Regions from separate parts of the Polycladomyces abyssicola genome, predicted to be linked through region 1. Evidence: riboswitches for the same ligand, from Rfam matches in the RefSeq annotation. Region 1 holds a riboswitch; the other holds the start of a gene.
What was found. A riboswitch is a leader RNA that binds a small molecule or an ion and turns the genes downstream of it on or off. The one in region 1 is predicted to bind lysine.
Positions count from the first base shown of each region.

Region 1 (9,280 bases):
ATGACGTGGCCTGTAGAAGATCTCTTCCACCGTTCCCGTCTCCACCACCTTGCCTCCGTACATCACCGCCACGCGTTGCGCCATTTCCGCCACCACACCCAAATCGTGGGTGATCAGAATGACAGCGGTGTCCGTTTTCTTTTGCAGTTCCTTCAGCAGTTCGATGATCTGTGCTTGGATGGTCACGTCCAATGCCGTGGTCGGCTCATCTGCGATCAAAATCTTCGGATTGCAGGCCAATGCGATGGCGATCATGGCTCGTTGCCGCATCCCGCCGCTGAATTCGTGAGGATAATTGTTGATCCGTGTCTCGGGGCTGGGAATGCCCACTAAACGCAACATTTCCACTGCGCGTTGGCGCGCTTCGGAAGGGGAAATGCGCTGGTGCCAAATCAGCCCCTCCATGATCTGCTTACCCACTGTCATCGTCGGGTTGAGCGATGTCATCGGGTCCTGAAAGATCATCCCGATCTCGGAGCCGCGTACCTGGAACATCTCTTTTTCCGTCAACTTCAACAGATTTTTCCCGTCAAAAAGAATTTCACCGCTCTTGATTTTGCCGGGCGGAGAAGGAATCAAGCGCATAATCGCCTGTGCAGTGACGCTTTTGCCACTGCCCGACTCCCCGACAATGGCCAATGCTTCTCCCTTTTCCAACGTCAGGTTGACACCCCGGACCGCTTGTACTTCTCCTGCATAGGTGTGAAACGACACATGCAAATCGCGAATCTCCAACAATGCCACGTTGATCCACCTCATTTCCGCATCTTGGGATCGAGCGCGTCACGCAGACCGTCACCGAACACGTTGAAGGCCAACATCGTCAAGCTGAGGAAAAAGGCAGGGAAAAACAGCCGCCACCAATCTTCCGAAAAGATGACGACCAACGAATCGTTGATCATCGTCCCCCAACTGGCTTGCGGGGCCTGCACGCCCAACCCCAGAAAGCTGAGAAAGGCTTCAGCGAAAATGGCATTGGGCACCGTAAACGTCAGCATGACGATGATGGGTCCCATGGCGTTGGGAATCAAATGTTTGAACAGGAGGCGCTTGGTATCGGCTCCCAGGGTACGTGCCGCCAACACGAACTCCTGTTGTTTCAGCTGCAGCACTTGACCCCGTACCAACCGTGCCATATTGAGCCATCCCGTCGCAGTCAGTGCAATGATGATGGTGCCCAAACCCGGCTCCAGCACGACCAATAGCAACACGACGGTGAGCAGATACGGCAATCCCCACAAAATGTCCACGATCCGCATCATCACTTCGTCCACCTTGCCACCGCGATAACCGGCAATGCCACCGTACAGCACGCCAATGCACAAGTCGATCAAGGCTGCGGCCAGTCCGATCTCCAGTGAAATGCGCCCACCGTACCAGGTGCGGACAAAGACATCTCTCCCCAGATCATCGGTACCAAACCAGTGTTCGCCCGAAGGCGCCATGTTTTTTCCGTCCAAATCCTGCTCATAGTACGAATAAGAAGATAAATGCGGACCAATGATCGACATCACCGCAAGCAAAATGATCGTCACCAGTCCGGCTATCGCCAGTTTGTTCTGTTTCAGCCGCCGCCAGACGTCCTGGGTATAGGTGATGCTGGGCCGCTTGATCGTTTCCGCCTCTTGGGACCGTTTGGGAACACGTTCGAATCGTTGTGCCGGAATCGCCATCTCAGTTCGCCTCCTTGTGTCCGACTTTGATCCGCGGATCAATCCAACCGTAAATCAAGTCGACGAGAAAGTTCATTAAGATGAGAAAGGCGGAATAGAAGATCGTGATCCCCATGATCACCGGGTAATCACGGTTGGTCACGCTGTCGACAAAGTATTTCCCGATGCCGGGGATGGAGAAGATCTTCTCGATGACGAAACTGCCGGTCAAAATACCCGCAGTCAGCGGCCCCATGATGGTCACAACCGGCAAGATGGCATTGCGCAAAGTATGGTGGATAATGACACGTCTAGGGGACAATCCTTTGGAGCGGGCTGTTCGGATGTAATCCTGATTCAACACCTCCAGCATGCTGGAACGCATCAGCCGTGTGACCATCGCCAACGGCAGTACGGCCAACGCGATCGTCGGCATGATGCTGTATTCAAACCCCTCCCAGGTTGCGATCGGGAGCAGTTCCCACTCCAGACCCAGATATTTTTGCAAAATTGGTGCCATGACGAAGCTGGGAATCGACACACCCAATACAGCGATCACGGTGGCCGTATAATCCGGGATGCGATTCTGCCGGAGCGCGGCAATCGCCCCCAACGTCAAACCAAGGATCAGCGACAAGATGATCGCTTGCACCCCCAACTGGGCGGATGCGGGAAATCCTTCGCTGATAATTTCGTTGACCGTGCGGGTGGTGTATTTGATCGAGGGACCGAGATCCATCATCACCAGGTTTTTCATATAGTAGAGATACTGCTCCGGGTACGACTTGTCCAAATGATACGCCGCCTTGAGATTTTTCAGGGTTTCCGGTGGCAATTTTTTCTCACCGGTGAACGGATCGCCCGGCACTGCCAGCATCATCATGAATGTCAACGTGGCGATCAACCACAGGGAAATCAACATCATCACAAAGCGTTGTCCCAGATAGCGAAGCATGCGTCCACCACCTCTACCGTTCTAAATGAAAAGAATAGGAAGGCCACCCATTGCAGGTGACCCTCCGGACTGTGGTCCCTATCCGGTTTATTTTTCGGTCAGATAGGTATCCAGGAAATTGAACTGGCCATCCATCTCCTGATAGAAGCCTTTGACGTAATCTTTGATCTGGTAGACTCTCGTGTAGTTGTAAATCGGAGTAACCGGAATATCCCGAGCGAGCATCTCTTCCGCCTTGTGCATCGCTTCCATCCGCACTTTCTGATCGTCCGTCGATTTTGCCTGCTTGATCAACGCATCATATTGCGGGTTGCTGTATTTGGCGTGATTGTTGCCGCCACCGGTCACCCACAGATCGATGAACGTCATCGGGTCGATGTAGTCTGGGTACCAACCGTAACGGGCGACCTGGAAGTTGCCTTGAGTCAGGTTATCCAGGAACACTTTCCACTCCATGTTGGCCAGCTTCACGTTGACACCCAGATTTTGCTTCCACATTTGCTGGACCGCTTCGGCGATCTTTTTGTGCCCATCATTAGTGTTGTACGAGATGGTGATCTCCGGCAGTTTCGAGATGCCCGCTTCCTTCATACCTTCCTGCAGCAGCTTTTTGGCTTCGGCCGGATTGGCTTTGGGTTGGATGTACGGGTCATGGGTTTGGACCCACTCCTTGTTTTGCGCAAAGTCCGGGATGCCCCACGGTACCCAACCGGTGGCCGGCGTTTGTCCCTGACCGAGGACATCCTTCACGATCGCTTCCCGGTCGATGGCCAAAGAGAAGGCTTTGCGGATTTTCACGTTGTCAAACGGTTTTTTCTTGGTGTTGAACACGTAAAAATACATGGATGGATCTTTGTTGACCTTCGCCTTTTTCTCTTTGATCAGTTTCGGTGCCAAATCGTTGGGCACGTTTCGGTTGATGTCCAGGGATCCGGAGACATACATCTGGTACTCGGTCTGTTCTTCCCCGACAAACGGGAAGTTGATCTGGCTCAGTTTGATGCGTTTGGCGTTCCAGTAATTCGGGTTTTTCACAATCTCCACTTTTTTATCATGCACCCACGTTTTGAGCAGGAACGGTCCGTTGCTGACGTAGGTTTTAGCATTCGTTCCCCAATTCGGGTCCTTTTCCACTACTTTTTTGTTCACCGGAAAAAACGGATAAAATGAGGTAAGCGTCACGAAATACGGTACCGGCGCTTCCAAAGTCACTTCCAGTGTTTTGTCATCCAGTGCCTTGACGCCCACATCCTCCGCTTTGGCTTTACCGGAATTGTACGCTTCCCCGTTTTTCAGATAAAACAGCTGATAGGCGTACTCAGCCGCATTTTTCGGATCGAGCAGGCGCTTCCAAGCAAATTCGAAGTCATGGGCGGTCACCGGATCACCGTTGGACCATTTGGCGTCCCGGAGGTGAAAGACGATTTTCTTCCCGCCGTCCATGACATCCCAATTGGTGGCCATACCCGGCTCCACTTTACCGTTCTTGTCGACACGAACCAGCCCTTCCATGATATGACGAAGAATCAAACCCGACTGATCGTCCGTGGCTTTTAACGGGTCGAGCGCAGGTGGTTCGCTGACGATGTAACCTACGTTAAGTACCTGTTTTTCCGCCATGGCGTTGCTGTCGCCCTTACCGCAAGCAGCCAGCAACACCATGCTGAGTACCATGAGGATTGCGGTTGTTGTTGCCACCCATCTTTTCATAGACAGACCCCCTTGAATCTTGCAATCTCGAACGGATCACCCGTTCCGATTAGGATGGATAACAAGAAAACAATGAACAACCTGTCCGCACCTGGGCGAATGACCTATACTGTCCCTTTAACTATATTCCGTCTCAATAGAAAAAATCCTTCATCTCTACCCAATTTTCAATTTATTTCACAAATGAATACATCCCAACGAAAGTAGAAACCGGATAGGTCGAGTGACCTACGGGTAAAGCCCCGTGATCACACCAACCTCCGATCCCCTTTTCACGTTGGGATGTCAGAAAAAAGTCATGATGTTTCCGATTGAAATCCGACTAACCGCATGTCTGGTATATCAATAGTGCAAAAAGCGGTAACTCTACGAAAACCCTTTCCCCACCTTGTTCCCCACGTGGTGAAGTCACTTTCTGGGGAAAGGGTTCTCCCTTTTCACCATTTGACAAACACGCTTTAGATTCGGGTGATCCCGTGTCGCTTCAGCTCAAAGGTCGCTTGTGAGAAACAGGCTACCCTTTCCGGCAGATATCGGACACCGTCCGGTACCTGTTGCCGGATGCAAGTCATCGCTCCGCCCGAACTTCATCACACACCCGCAGGAGACGTTACTTCTTGTTGTATATTCACATCCAAACCAAATGCGGTATGCAATGCACGAACCGCATCTTTCGCGCGTTCCCGCGCAATCGCGCAAGAAATTTTGATTTCGGATGTGCTTACCATTTTGATCCGGATACCCGCATCCGTCAAAGCCGTAAACATCCGTGCCGCCACACCCGGGTTGGTGACCATGCCCGCACCCACTGCGGATACCTTGGCCAATCCCGTTTCCGAGATCAATTTGACGTATCCCAGTGTCTCGCGATTCTGCTCGATCACGTTCCTTGCCTGCTTCCATTCGTCTTCGCCCACACTGAAAGCCACATCGACTACTTCAGCGTCATGTTCGCTCTGCACAATCATGTCCACATTGATGTGGGCGTCGGCCAAAAGACCGAACAACCGGGACAGCGTCTCCACCCGGTTAGGCAAGCCCAACACCTTGATCCGGGCGACGTTGAGATCGTAGGCAATGCCGCGCACTTGCAACGTATCTTCCATTGTGACACTCTCCTTTACCCAAGTTCCCGGTTCCTCGGTAAAGCTGGAACGGACCACCAACGGCACATTGTGTTTCATGGCGCACTCAACGGAGCGGGGATGGAGAACTGCCGCTCCCAGATTAGCCAGCTCCAGCATTTCATCGAACGAGATTTCATCCAATTTCCGCGCTTGCGGGACAATACGCGGATCAGTCGTAAACACGCCAGTCACGTCTGTATTGATCTCGCAATAATCCGCAGACAACGCCGCAGCCAACGCCACAGCGGTTGTATCCGAGCCTCCGCGCCCCAGCGTGGTGATCTCCCCGTCCTCACTGATTCCCTGAAATCCGGCAACGACAACGATTTCGCCGCGATCCAAACATTGACGAATCTTCTCCGTGTCGATCCGCTTGATGCGGGCTTTCCCGTGTACGGCATCCGTCACCATACCCGCCTGCCATCCGGTGAAAGAACGCGCGGGCAAGCCTAATTCGTGCAACGCCATGGTCAAAAGAGCAATCGAAATCTGCTCGCCCGTCGTCAGCAACATGTCCATTTCCCGCGGGGACGGGTCGTCAGTGATTTGCCCCGCCAGCGCCACCAGCTCGTCCGTCTGTTTGCCCATCGCCGAGACGGTGACCACCACCTCGTGCCCTTGGGAATGCACTTCCCTGATTCTTCGTGCCACATTGCGAATCCGTTCGATACTGCCTACAGATGTCCCGCCAAATTTTTGTACTACAATACCCATCGTATCAATCGGCTCCTCTCCCGCCTTTCGTGATTGCAGGGGATGCGCGGTATACAAAAAGGCGACAGCGGAGATGACAGCTGTCGCCTTGTGTATGCACGCGGCAAGTCCAGCCTCACCTGTCCCCTGTGAGATAGTGCTCCACGGGACGCGATATGTTCCCGTGACAGTGTTGCCCCTGTTCGGCGACAACCCCAGCTCCTCCCCTCCCGGCAAGGAGAGAAACTTCGGCGGACTCCCCTTTCCCTGCCGATCGTCGGGGACCGGCCCTCCCGACAGGTACTCTTGAAGCTCCGCGACCTCTACTCCACATGTGTGCAGTGAGGAAAACTTTTGGATTCAGTTGTTTTCAAGGTTTTCATGCATTGTAACACAAAATGGGGATTTTGCCAATCACTTTGTTGCATGTTTATACAAACTCTTTTGGTGAGACGGCCTCCCCTTTCTCACGCCGGAGAGCCGGATTCCGCTCCTTTCAGCGCCGCGACTTCCTCTTCGGTCAACTCACGGTACTCTCCCGGATCCAAACTCGGGTCCAACGGCAACGGTCCCATGGCGATGCGTTTCAAATAGGTGACGCGCTTTCCCACCGCCTGGAACATGCGTTTCACCTGATGGTATTTGCCTTCGTATATGGTCAGTTCCACTTCGGATTTCGGACCCGATTGCAACACTTTCAGTTCGGCGGGCAGGGTGCGGTAACCATCGTCCAATGTTACGCCACGGGCGAACGCTTTGACATCGGCATCGGTCACCGCTCCTTCCACTTCCGCGTAATACGTCTTCGGTACGTGCTTTTTTGGAGACAGCAGCCGGTGCGCCAGTTTGCCGTCATTGGTCAACAACAGCAGGCCCTCCGTGTCCTTATCCAGCCTGCCTACCGGAAACGGCTCAAAAAAGGCGTGCTCAGGATGCAGTAAATCCACCACCACCGCGCTTTCTCGATCCTCGGTGGCGGACAGCACCCCCTGCGGCTTGTTCATCATCAAATAGATATACCGACGATAGATGACACGTTCGCCATCCACTTCAATTACATCATTATCCGGATCAACATGCATGCCAGGATCATCCGCCCATTCACCGTTGACGGTCACATATCCCGCTTTGATCAGTTTCTTGATTTCCTTACGCGTACCGTACCCCATGTTGGACAAGATTTTGTCCAGGCGTTGGCGTTTCCGTTCTGCCATCCTACATCCTCCCATCATTTCGGCCCAAGTACTCTGATTGTACCTGATCTTCCACCTGGATGAAACCGATCCGGTATGACCCAAGCCTCTCAACACATATGTTGGCTGAGAAAGGAGGATTTCAGATGGGTCATGGGGAATGGACGAGGTCGGCCTGGTGGGAACATCGTTTTTGGCTGCAGGTGTTGGGGGATCACGCACGATTTCTGACGGACAACCTGTCCCCCCGGGAGAAAAAAGAAGTGCGTCGAGCCGAATTCTTCATCGAGCGGATGGACGCTTTGCTGAACCAAGCACGTCGTCCGGCGGATACCGACCCTGCTGAATTCAGCCGTCTGGCTTGTCGGGCCGCATCAGATATTCGGACGTTTAAACTGCATTTGCTCCAACGTCACCTGATCGGCGAAATCGCACTGGGCATGACTCCCACATTTCTCAATCACATGGTGAATGAAGTGGAGGAATATCTCCGTATTCTCCATTATCTCCAAAAAAAAGAACCGCCTCCCCCGCTTCATCCGATCCATCACCATCTCGTTTGGTTACCGGATGCCGCCGGACATGCAAATGCGTTGGACGGGAGACTGGACGGGGTGGAACGGCGACTGAAGAAAAAAAGCCGAGATTTTGTCAGGCATTTTGACGCCTATTATCTCAAAGCGCTGGAGATGGCCGGCTATTTGCGGACGTGTCTCCGCGATTTCCCCGCCCTTTCCCGGTTCAATCACGAAGTGGAGATGGAGATCCGCCTGTTCCAAGCTTTTTTGCTTGAACTGGAAGAGATGGAATTGCATCATACCGTACTGGACGCCATACCGGCACTGATCCCGGATCACATGTTCCGCGAAGAATGCTACTATCTTCACAAATTGGCCCAAGTGACCCGTGTCGAACCACCTGCATGCGATCCCGGGAAACCCCGTACGGAATAAGCGAGTGATCTGATCCACGGATGACGATAAAGTCGCTAATCACATTAAGTCAATTGATATTGAACCCGCCGCGGGGGGAATGATCACTTTTCGGACGGGCCGTCATCCCGTTTATCCGCGAAAGAGCTCTCTGCTTGCGCCATATGCAACGCCTGATGATAATCCTCCGGACGGTTCATATTCCAGACGCAAAGTTCCGCCTCTTCACCCAGACCCGCTTCTTCCAGGGATACAAAACGGGTCGGCACCTCCGACAAGAACCGGCGAACCTGCAATTTTCCCTCGCGCAAACATCGCGCCAACGCGGACAAGCATGACTTTCGATACACTGCAAACAACGGATGCGGCCGCCCCCCCAGCGTGGGCACACAAGCAAAGGCATTCCCCAATCTGGACAACAACCATACAGCCGCTCTCCGTGAGACGAACGGCATGTCGCAAGCCACGACGAGATTGGTTTCGCTCACAGACACCGACAAACCCGCATGCAAACCCGCGAGCGGCCCCTTGCCCTGTTCACGGTCCTTCACCATGGGCACCTCCAGCCAGCGATACCGCTCGGGATGGTTTGTTACTACCATCACCGGTCCGATGGGGCTCAATTTCTCCACGATGTGGCGGATGACGGGGACTCCTTCGATCGGCAGCATCGCTTTGTCCGTACCCATACGGGAGGAAGCGCCGCCGGCAAGCACGATCACGCTCGTACCTCGGTCATTGCGTAATCGCATCATGTTCCGATTCCTCGTCTTGCCGCAACGCCTGAATGATGGTGCGTGCCAGTTTGTCGCCGATCCCCGCTTTTCGGTATTCTTCGACTGTGGCATTTTTCATGTTTTCAATCGAGCCGAAATGGCGGAACAGCATCTGTTTTCGTTTTTCCCCCACACCCGGAATGTCGTCCAGTTTAGAGCGAAATGCTGTCTTGGCACGAGTTTTTCGGTGAAACGCGACAGCAAATCGATGAACCTCTTCCTGAATTCGCTGCAGCAAATAA
Region 1 covers NZ_AP024601.1:951,025-960,304, reverse strand. The annotation lists gene KI215_RS04855 (ABC transporter ATP-binding protein) at 1-744, opposite strand, end outside; gene KI215_RS04850 (ABC transporter permease) at 756-1,673, opposite strand; gene KI215_RS04845 (ABC transporter permease) at 1,675-2,607, opposite strand; gene KI215_RS04840 (peptide ABC transporter substrate-binding protein) at 2,695-4,317, opposite strand; gene KI215_RS04835 (aspartate kinase) at 4,908-6,158, opposite strand; lysine riboswitch at 6,285-6,471, opposite strand; gene KI215_RS04830 (pseudouridine synthase) at 6,605-7,351, opposite strand; gene KI215_RS04825 (DUF2935 domain-containing protein) at 7,477-8,283, shown strand; gene mobA (molybdenum cofactor guanylyltransferase) at 8,367-9,017, opposite strand; gene uvrC (excinuclease ABC subunit UvrC) at 8,998-9,280, opposite strand, start outside.

Region 2 (9,280 bases), 690 kb from region 1:
TTATATTCATATATTTCATACAATAATTTGCGCAAACGGTTTCACCATATCTGACAGGGGGGAGCTGAATGAAGGGGAAACGAGTGATTTCGTCAATATTGGTGATGGTTTTCCTTTTCCTCATGGTGCCGGGAGTGAGAGCAGACAACACCTCTTCCGCTTCACAAGGCAACCGGTTTACCTTGCCGCATGGTGTATTTTATGAGATTTATGTGCGCTCATTTACTGATGCCAACGGGGACGGAGACGGGGACCTGGCCGGGATTGTCTCCAAACTGGATTACCTCAACGACGGCCATCCCCATGCTGGGAAAGACCTGGAAGTGGACGGTATCTGGCTGATGCCGATCACCAAATCACCGAGCTACCACAAATATGATGTGGTGGATTATTACCAGGTTGATCCGCAGTACGGCACATTGGACGATTTCCGCCGACTGGTGCATGAAGCGCACAAACGCGGAGTCAAGGTGATCATCGACTTGGTCGTCAATCACACCAGCAACCAACATCCCTGGTTTGTCTCCGCGTCCAGGGACAAAAACAGCCCTTATCGGGACTACTACATCTGGGCGGACGCAAACACGGACATCCACGAAAAAGGTCCGTGGGGACAACCCGTCTGGCACGAGACCTTCCCTGGCTCGGGAGACTACTATTACGGACTGTTTTGGAGCGGCATGCCCGATTTGAACTACGACAATCCCCGCGTTCGGGAGGAGATCATCAAAATCGGGAAGTTTTGGCTGAAACAAGGGGTCGATGGCTTCAGGTTGGACGCGGCGAAGCACATCTACCCCGACACGCAGGAGGCCAAGAATCACGAGTGGTGGAACCAATTCCGCAGGGAAATGCAGAAAGTGAAGCCCAACGTGTATCTCGTCGGTGAAGTATGGGATGCCAAAGAGCGTGTCGCTCCGTACTACGGTGAACTGGTTACGCTGTTCAACTTTGATCTGTCGGGTCGCATTTTGCAATCCCTTCAACAGGGTCAAGATGCGGGCATTGCTGCCTTGGCCGCCGAAACGGGACGGATGTATGCTGACGTCAACCCCCGTGCCATCGACGCACCATTTTTGACCAATCACGACCAAAACCGCACGATGAGCGTATTGAACGGTGATGAGAACAAAGCGAAAACAGCCGCGGCCATCCTGCTCACCCTGCCCGGTAACCCGTTCCTTTACTACGGGGAAGAAATCGGTATGCTCGGGGAAAAGCCGGACGAGTACATCCGCGAACCTTTCCGCTGGTACCCAGGTCATGGCCCCGGACAAACGACCTGGGAGGAACCCCGATTCAACACCAGACCAAACGCCGTCTCCGTACAGGCACAAATGCACGATCCCGATTCCCTGTTGCACTGGTACCGTCAGTGGATCCGTTTGCGTCACCAGCATCCTGCACTGATGTACGGGACTTTGCAACCGCTTTCCGTCAAGGAACCACAGGTGGCGGCTTATCAACGAGTCAGCCGAGGCGAGCAATTGACCGTCCTGCACAATCTGTCCGACCAAACAGCCACTGTCACGGTTCCGGCGGATCATCGCTTGCGCGTTGTATACGCCGGCCCCTTCGATGTGCAAATCCGACAAAACGGACCGGATCAAGCGAGGGTGACGCTCCCGGCGCATACATCAGCACTGTTGAAATGATGTACAAGTCCAACATTCTCTTACTTCATCATTAACAATCACGTACGAAACCCGTCCGTATTATCACCGGACGGGTTTCTCCCATTTGCACATCTCTCTCATACCATGCAACTAACAGCATATCATTGGTTGTATTCAGCCAAGACCCGGTTGATGTGATCGACGAACTGACTGGCTTTTCCTCGTTGAAAGACAATAACCGGAATATCGATACTCTCTCCAGAATCGGACACAATCTGAATATAAGTTCGGAACCCCTTCAATAGTAAAATCACTGCGGGGATAAAATAAACCATTGTCAATGGTAAAAGTATTCGATCTCGTCTATGTAGGATCCATTTGATAAGTACGCTTGTTATATGGAGGGTGTTGAGACTGCTGACAAGGTAACAGGTCAAATGAACCTGATTCCCAGGAGAAGACATTGACACTTTATTTCAGAATAAATAGAATAACATAGACAAATCAGAAAAAATGAGGAGGGAAAGTAATGGAATCGACAACACTACATCACGTTCCAGTGCGGGATTGGGAGGAAATCGAGCTGACACCGCCAGATGCGAGCGCAGATCTGATGCGTCGAGCCCGAGAAGCCTTTGATACTTGGCGACGAAAAAGTATTGATGAACGGCTCTCTTTATTGCGCGCCCTGCGTCACCTCATTGTCGACAGGATGGACGAAGGTATGGAGATCATCTCACAAGACACGGGCAAACCAAAAGTGGAAGCACTCACCAGCGACATCCTGACGGTGCTGGATGCCATCCGTCATGCGGAAAAACGGGCCAAACATGCCCTGAAACCAAGAAGGGTGCGTACGCCGATCTCCCTGATCGGTAAACGGTCCGTCGTCACCTACCAACCCCGCGGGGTGGTGTTGGTGATCTCACCGTGGAACTACCCGTTTCAGTTGTCGGTGGTTCCCGTGATCGAAGCGCTGGCCGCAGGCAACGCTGTCATTCTCAAACCATCGGAAGTTACTCCTCGGGTAGGTGCATGGATCGCATCCCTGTTTCGCGAGGCCGGCTTTCCCGAAGGCGTGGTCCAAGTGGCGATCGGTGAAAAGGACTTGGGCGCCCGATTGATCGAGGAACACCCGGATTATATCTTTTTCACCGGCTCAGTACAGACGGGAAAAATCATTCAGCAAGAGGCTGCCAAACGATTGATCCCCACCACACTGGAATTGGGCGGGAAGGACCCGATGATTGTCTTTGCCGACGCCAAGCTGAACAGGGCAGTCCAAGGTGCAGTGTGGGGAGCGCTCACCAACTACGGTCAGGTGTGCATGTCGGTGGAACGGATTTATGTGGAAGAGCCCATTTACGACACCTTTGTGGAAACACTGAAACGGGAAGTAGCACGACTGCGGTCGAACGGCGGAGACGAAACCGATCTCGGTACCATGACAACAGAAATGCAAAAGGAGATCGTCCGCCGTCAAGTGGAGGATGCGGTCGCAAACGGAGCCAAACTGGTCAGCGGCATCCACCCCCGGGACTGGCCGAAATCCGGCGACCTCCGCATTCAACCCATCATCCTGACGGGTGTGGATACCCGATCCGCTGTCATGCGCGAAGAAACATTTGGCCCGGTCATCTGTGTGTTGCCGTTTCGGGACGAGGCGGAAGCAATCCGTGCGGCCAACGATTCCGTCTATGGATTAAGTGCCAGCGTGTGGACGAGTGACATCGCAAAAGCCCGCCGGGTGGCACAATCATTGGAAACAGGCAGTGTCCTCATCAATGACGTTGTTCTTGCCATCGCCAATCCGTACCTCCCGTTCGGTGGGGTGAAGGAAAGCGGGATTGGACGTTATCATGGCGACGAGGGATACCGAATTTTTTGTCATGAAAAATCCCTGCTGATCGACCGCGGTTGGTTGCCCTCGGAGGTTCACTGGTTTCCGTACCAAAACAAGCTCACCCCCTTCCGCACATTGGTGGCCAACCTTTATGGGCGGAAACGATCGTTTTTCCGGTTTATCCGATCCTACCTGACGTTACTGGCAACGTCTTTGCGTGAATCCGGATCAAAAAGGGGATGATACGGGATGGTGCAAACTCGGTTTCTGCGGGAGTTTTTCGGCCATCGCGACATCTGGATCACCGGTATCGTTTTCGCCGCCGGCACCGCATTCACCCTGCCTCATCTCGATCAAGGAGCTGTTTGGGGAGCGCTGGTGCTCGGCATGGTGTTATATGCGCTCAGCGAGTACTTGATTCATCGCTTCTTCTTTCATCTCCCGCCACCAAAGAATCCTTGGCTGTTGCGGTTGTTGCAGCGGTTGCACTATCACCATCACAAAGACCCGGATGACCTTCACCTGTTGTTTTTGCCGATATGGTACAGTTTTCCTCTTGTGGCTACAGTCTCCGGCATCCTGTACGCAGTCTCGGAGGATACTGTCTTCACGGTCGCGTTTACCACCGGTGTGTTGGGTTTCCTCTTATATTACGAATGGTGTCACTATGTGGCACACCGTCCCATCCAGCCGATCACGCCCTGGGGCCGTTGGATGAAAAAGATGCACCTGTGGCACCATTTCAAGAACGAACAATATTGGTACGGGGTAACCAACCCGGTGTTCGACATGGTGATGGGGACGTTCAAAAATGAACGGGAAGCTGATCGAAGCGACTCCGTCCGCGATTTGGAAAAGTCCAATGGATGAAAATCCCATTGTTCTGACGCGATCATTTCGTTATACTCATGGACGAGTGACAATGGAATAAGCCTTCTCCATCTCGCCGCGGTGAGATAGAGGTTGCGGCTTTTATGAGTAGGCCGGTCGAGCTTCAGAGACAGCGAGGAAGCCGGTTGAAAGGAAAAGCCGCCGAAGTCCGCGTCGCATGCTCTGGGCACGCGGGCTGGGCCTGTTACCGAACAGGAACAGGACTGTCACGTCTGGTCGGTTGAAAGCGGACGTGGAGCGCTATCTTGGCGGAAGGTGATACGGATGTTCAATGCCGTCGAGCCTTTCGACGGCATTTTTTATTATGAAAAGGAGTGTGAACACATGAAAGTCACGTCAAATCCATCTTTGCAAGCGGAAAATTCCAACCGCCTGCAGCGGCGGTTGCGTTCCCGACAATTGACCATGATCGCCATCGGCGGTTCGATCGGTACCGGTTTGTTCGTGGCCAGTGGCAACTCCATCCACACGGCCGGTCCCGGCGGAGCGTTGTTGGCCTATCTGGCGGTTGGGTTCATGGTGTACTTTTTGATGACCAGCTTGGGCGAAATGGCGGCATTTCTGCCCGTTTCCGGATCATTCAGCACTTATTCGTCCCGCTTCGTCGATCCGGCGCTGGGTTTCGCCATGGGATGGAATTATTGGTATAACTGGGCGATCACCATTGCGGCCGAGCTGTCCGCGGCGACGCTGGTGATGAAATTCTGGTTCCCCCACAGCTCATCTTTTTTGTGGAGTGCGTTGTTCCTGGCGCTGATGATTGGTCTGAATCTCCTTTCCGTCAAGGGCTACGGTGAATCGGAATACTGGTTTTCACTTATTAAGGTGATCACCGTCATCGTGTTCATCGCCGCAGGGTTGTTGATGATCTTCGGTATCATCGGCGGACAGAAGATCGGTTTCCAAAACTGGCAAATTGGAGACGCACCATTTCACGGTGGTTGGCTGGCCGCACTCAGTGTGTTCATGGTTGCCGGATTCTCATTCCAAGGGACAGAAGTGATCGGAGTAGCCGCCGGAGAAAGTGAAAACCCGCGGGTCAATATCCCCAAAGCGGTGCGGCAGGTCTTTTGGCGTATTCTGCTGTTTTATGTGCTGGCCATTTTCGTCATCAGTCTGCTGATCCCGTACACTGATCCCCGACTGGTGGACAGTAGTGTGGAAAATATCGGCGTTAGTCCGTTCACTATCGTTTTTGAAAAAGCGGGGCTCGCCTTTGCCGCTTCCGTCATGAACGCGGTCATTCTCACCGCCGTGCTCTCTGCCGGCAACTCGGGGATGTACGCTGCCACTCGGATATTGTGGTATATGGCCAAAGAGGGACAAGCTCCCCGCTTTTTAGCCAAGGTCAACGCCAAAGGCATACCGGTCAACGCCTTGATTGTAACGTCTTTGGTCGGGGCTACAGCTTTCCTGGCCTCCGTGTTCGGTGACGGAACCGTGTACGTTTGGTTGCTCAATGCCTCCGGATTGTCCGGGTTTATCGCCTGGTTGGGCATCGCGATCAGCCATTACCGGTTCCGTAAGGCGTACCTCGCCCAGGGACGGGACTTGCGCGATTTGCCTTACGTCGCTAAGTGGTATCCGTTTGGTCCCATATTCGCCTTCGTCCTGTGCATCATTGTCATCGCGGGACAAAACTACGGGGCGTTTACCGGTGACCATATCGACTGGTACGGCATCCTGGTATCCTATATTGGGTTACCGCTGTTCCTTCTCTTGTGGTTGGGCTATAAATGGGTGAAGAAAACGCGCATCGTACCACTGTCCGAATGCCGATTTGACGAAGGCGACGCAGTTTGAGAAGATGGGAATGTTGAGAGTTCGTCACGAAAGGATGATCGCAACGTGTCCCAAGCGCAAATCGGTGTGATCGGATTAGCCGTTATGGGCAAAAACCTCGCATTGAACATAGAAAGCAAGGGATTCTCCGTTGCCGTCTACAACCGGTCTCCGGAGAAAACGGAACAACTCCTGAAGGAGGCCACCGGCAAGCGTCTGAGCGGAGCATTCAGCTTGGAAGAATTCGTCGGCATGCTGGAGCGTCCGCGAAAAATCATCCTGATGGTAAAAGCCGGCGAGCCCACCGACCGCACTTTGGAACAATTGGTTCCGCTGTTGGAAACAGGGGACATCGTCATTGACGGTGGCAACGCCTATTTCCACGACACGATCCGTCGCAGTCGGGAGTTGGCGGCCCGCGGCCTTCATTTTATCGGCGCAGGTATTTCCGGTGGGGAAGAGGGAGCGCTGAAAGGCCCCGCCATCATGCCTGGCGGTGACCGTGAGGCCTTTGCCCAAGTGGAACCGATCCTGACCGCCATCGCGGCCAAGGTAAACGGGGAGCCCTGTACCACCTACATCGGTCCGGACGGTGCCGGTCACTATGTAAAAATGGTGCACAACGGCATTGAATACGGCGACATGCAACTGATCGCCGAAGCCTACCACCTGATGAAGGACGTGCTGGGCCTGAGCAATGAGGAGTTGCACCGTGTATTTGCCGAGTGGAACAAGGGCGAGCTGGACAGCTACCTGATCGAAATCACTGCGGATATTTTCACCAAAGTGGACCCTGAAACCAGCCAATCATTGGTTGATGTGATCCTGGATACAGCCGGCCAGAAGGGAACCGGCAAATGGACCAGCCAAAGCGCGCTGGATCTGGGCGTTCCGCTGTCCATCATCACCCAGTCAGTCTTCTCCCGCTTCCTCTCGGCGATGAAAGCGGAACGGACACGGGCCGCCCAACTGCTGCGCGGGCCGAAACCGGTTGCGGTCGACAACAAGGAAGAATGGATCGAGCGGATTCGCCAAGCACTCTATGCCAGCAAAATCTGCTCTTATGCCCAAGGTTTCGCCCAAATGCGCGCGGCTTCCGAAGCCTACGGGTGGAACCTGGACTACGGTGCGATCGCCAAAATCTTCCGCGGTGGCTGCATCATCCGCGCCCGCTTCCTGCAAAACATCATGGAAGCGTACGAGCGCGACCCTGACTTGGCCAACCTGCTCCTCGACCCGTATTTCCGGGATGTCGTGGAGCGCTACCAGGATGCGTGGCGTCAAGTCGTCACCCTTGCGGTTCAGTCGGGCATCCCGACACCGGCATTTTCCGCCGCACTGGCCTATTTCGACAGCTACCGTATGGAGCGCCTGCCGGCTAACCTCCTGCAAGCCCAACGGGATTACTTCGGAGCACACACGTACCAACGGATCGACAAAGAGGGTGTTTTCCACACCAACTGGCTGGAGGATTAAACGCTCGTTTCTATAAACATGCGGCCTTTTCCCACCCGATCTGCTTCGATGCACGGGGCGCGGGAAAAGGCCGTTTTACCCTATTCTGGATACTAACGATCCCTGGGATTCAATTCAAAGTTTTTCTGGAATTTTTCGGGAGTTTTTCAACTCCCGGTTTTTTTATTTGCAACCATATCTCCTCTTTTCCTTCACCATTGATCCAGGTATTTCAACCTGCTATGCTAAACACAAAAATGTTTTTTATGAAGAGAGTGAGCTTCATATGTCAGATGTGTCGGAAATCCCCATTCGTGAGAAAAATATTGTATTGATAGGATTTATGGGCGTCGGTAAAACAACGGTCGGCCAGCTTGTGGCTAAAAAACTTTATCGTGACTTTATTGATATCGATGAAGAAATAGAAAAAATTTATAATATGTCGGTAACAGACATCTTTAGGAAAATCGGTGAGACAGAATTTCGTCGAGTAGAAAGGGAGCTAATCGTAAATATTTGCAATCACAAGAAATTGAAGATCATCTCCTTGGGTGGAGGTGCTTATTTACAAGAGGAAGTGAGAAAGGTTTGTTTGTCTAAATGCATCGTCTACTTCCTTGATCTATCGTGGGAATCTTGGAAAGAACGACTCCCTTTGATCATCGACAGCCGTCCCGTTCTGCAAAACAAAACGTTACATGAGATTGAAGACCTGTTTTTTAAGAGAAGAAAAGCTTATTCCCTGCATAATTCCAAAATTACCATCAACAATTTGGATGCAGAAACGATCGCCAACAAAATAGTAGAGTCTGTCAAATTCGCCTGGGACATTTATCAACCTCAAGGTGAGTAAGGATCAGTAGAATGATAATAAAAAGGGAACCGTCTTCCCAACCACGGAAGTCGGTTCCCTTTTTCCGGCGGATCAAACTTTCAGGCATGTCCATTCCCTTGCTCATCTTCCTTTGGCAGATTGTACAGTCGCCGTCACCCGCCAACTCGGCTCACACCACACTTCATACCCGACAAGCTGTTCGATATCCAGATCCAACTGCGCTTGCTCCCGCAGGTTCGCAACATGGTTTTTCACATATGTCCGATGTAACATCGCACTTTTCCACCAAGTGATGGTGAGAAAGCGCCGTGCCGACACGTTCCCCGCGAACACACCGCCCAACATCCCGTCGGTTTGCTCCATGGCAGGGTTCCATACCTCCTGCTGCATTTGGAGAAAATGATCTTCCCTCCCGGGCAGTACCCGACAGTCCGCAACGCGGATCAGCTCCGCTTCCATCCATCCGCCTGACTGCAACCTCTCCAGATGGCCGACCGGCAACATCATTTCCATGACGGTAACAGCAATCCGGTCAAACGTCTCCTGTTGACCACCGGATACATAGATCTCATCATGGATCTGATCCATAAACGCCGTATAGCTTTCCCGATCCTTCCACAATCCGACAATGCACGCCTCAGTGTGATCAGCCGCATTCCACCCGCCGAATTGGGCCACAAACCCCTGTACGTCCCGCAGTGCCGACCATCGCTGTTGCTCCCGAGAAAAGGCTTCCCGTTTTTCCTCCGGCACATCGCACACAATCCATTTGATCAGCATGCGAACACTCCTTCTCTTTTATTCCTACGGATTTTTCACACCCACCTGAACCACCTGCTGGAAGGTGGGCCGGTTTAC
Region 2 covers NZ_AP024601.1:260,336-269,615, reverse strand. The annotation lists gene KI215_RS01380 (alpha-amylase family glycosyl hydrolase) at 69-1,655, shown strand; gene KI215_RS01375 (aldehyde dehydrogenase family protein) at 2,146-3,702, shown strand; gene KI215_RS01370 (sterol desaturase family protein) at 3,712-4,329, shown strand; lysine riboswitch at 4,409-4,601, shown strand; gene KI215_RS01365 (amino acid permease) at 4,675-6,153, shown strand; gene gndA (NADP-dependent phosphogluconate dehydrogenase) at 6,199-7,608, shown strand; gene KI215_RS01355 (shikimate kinase) at 7,874-8,440, shown strand; gene KI215_RS01350 (YdbC family protein) at 8,543-9,202, opposite strand; gene KI215_RS01345 (penicillin acylase family protein) at 9,227-9,280, opposite strand, start outside.
Region 2: it holds a riboswitch for lysine, as region 1 does, so the genes downstream of both, KI215_RS01365 (amino acid permease) here and KI215_RS04835 (aspartate kinase) in region 1, are expected to answer to the same signal.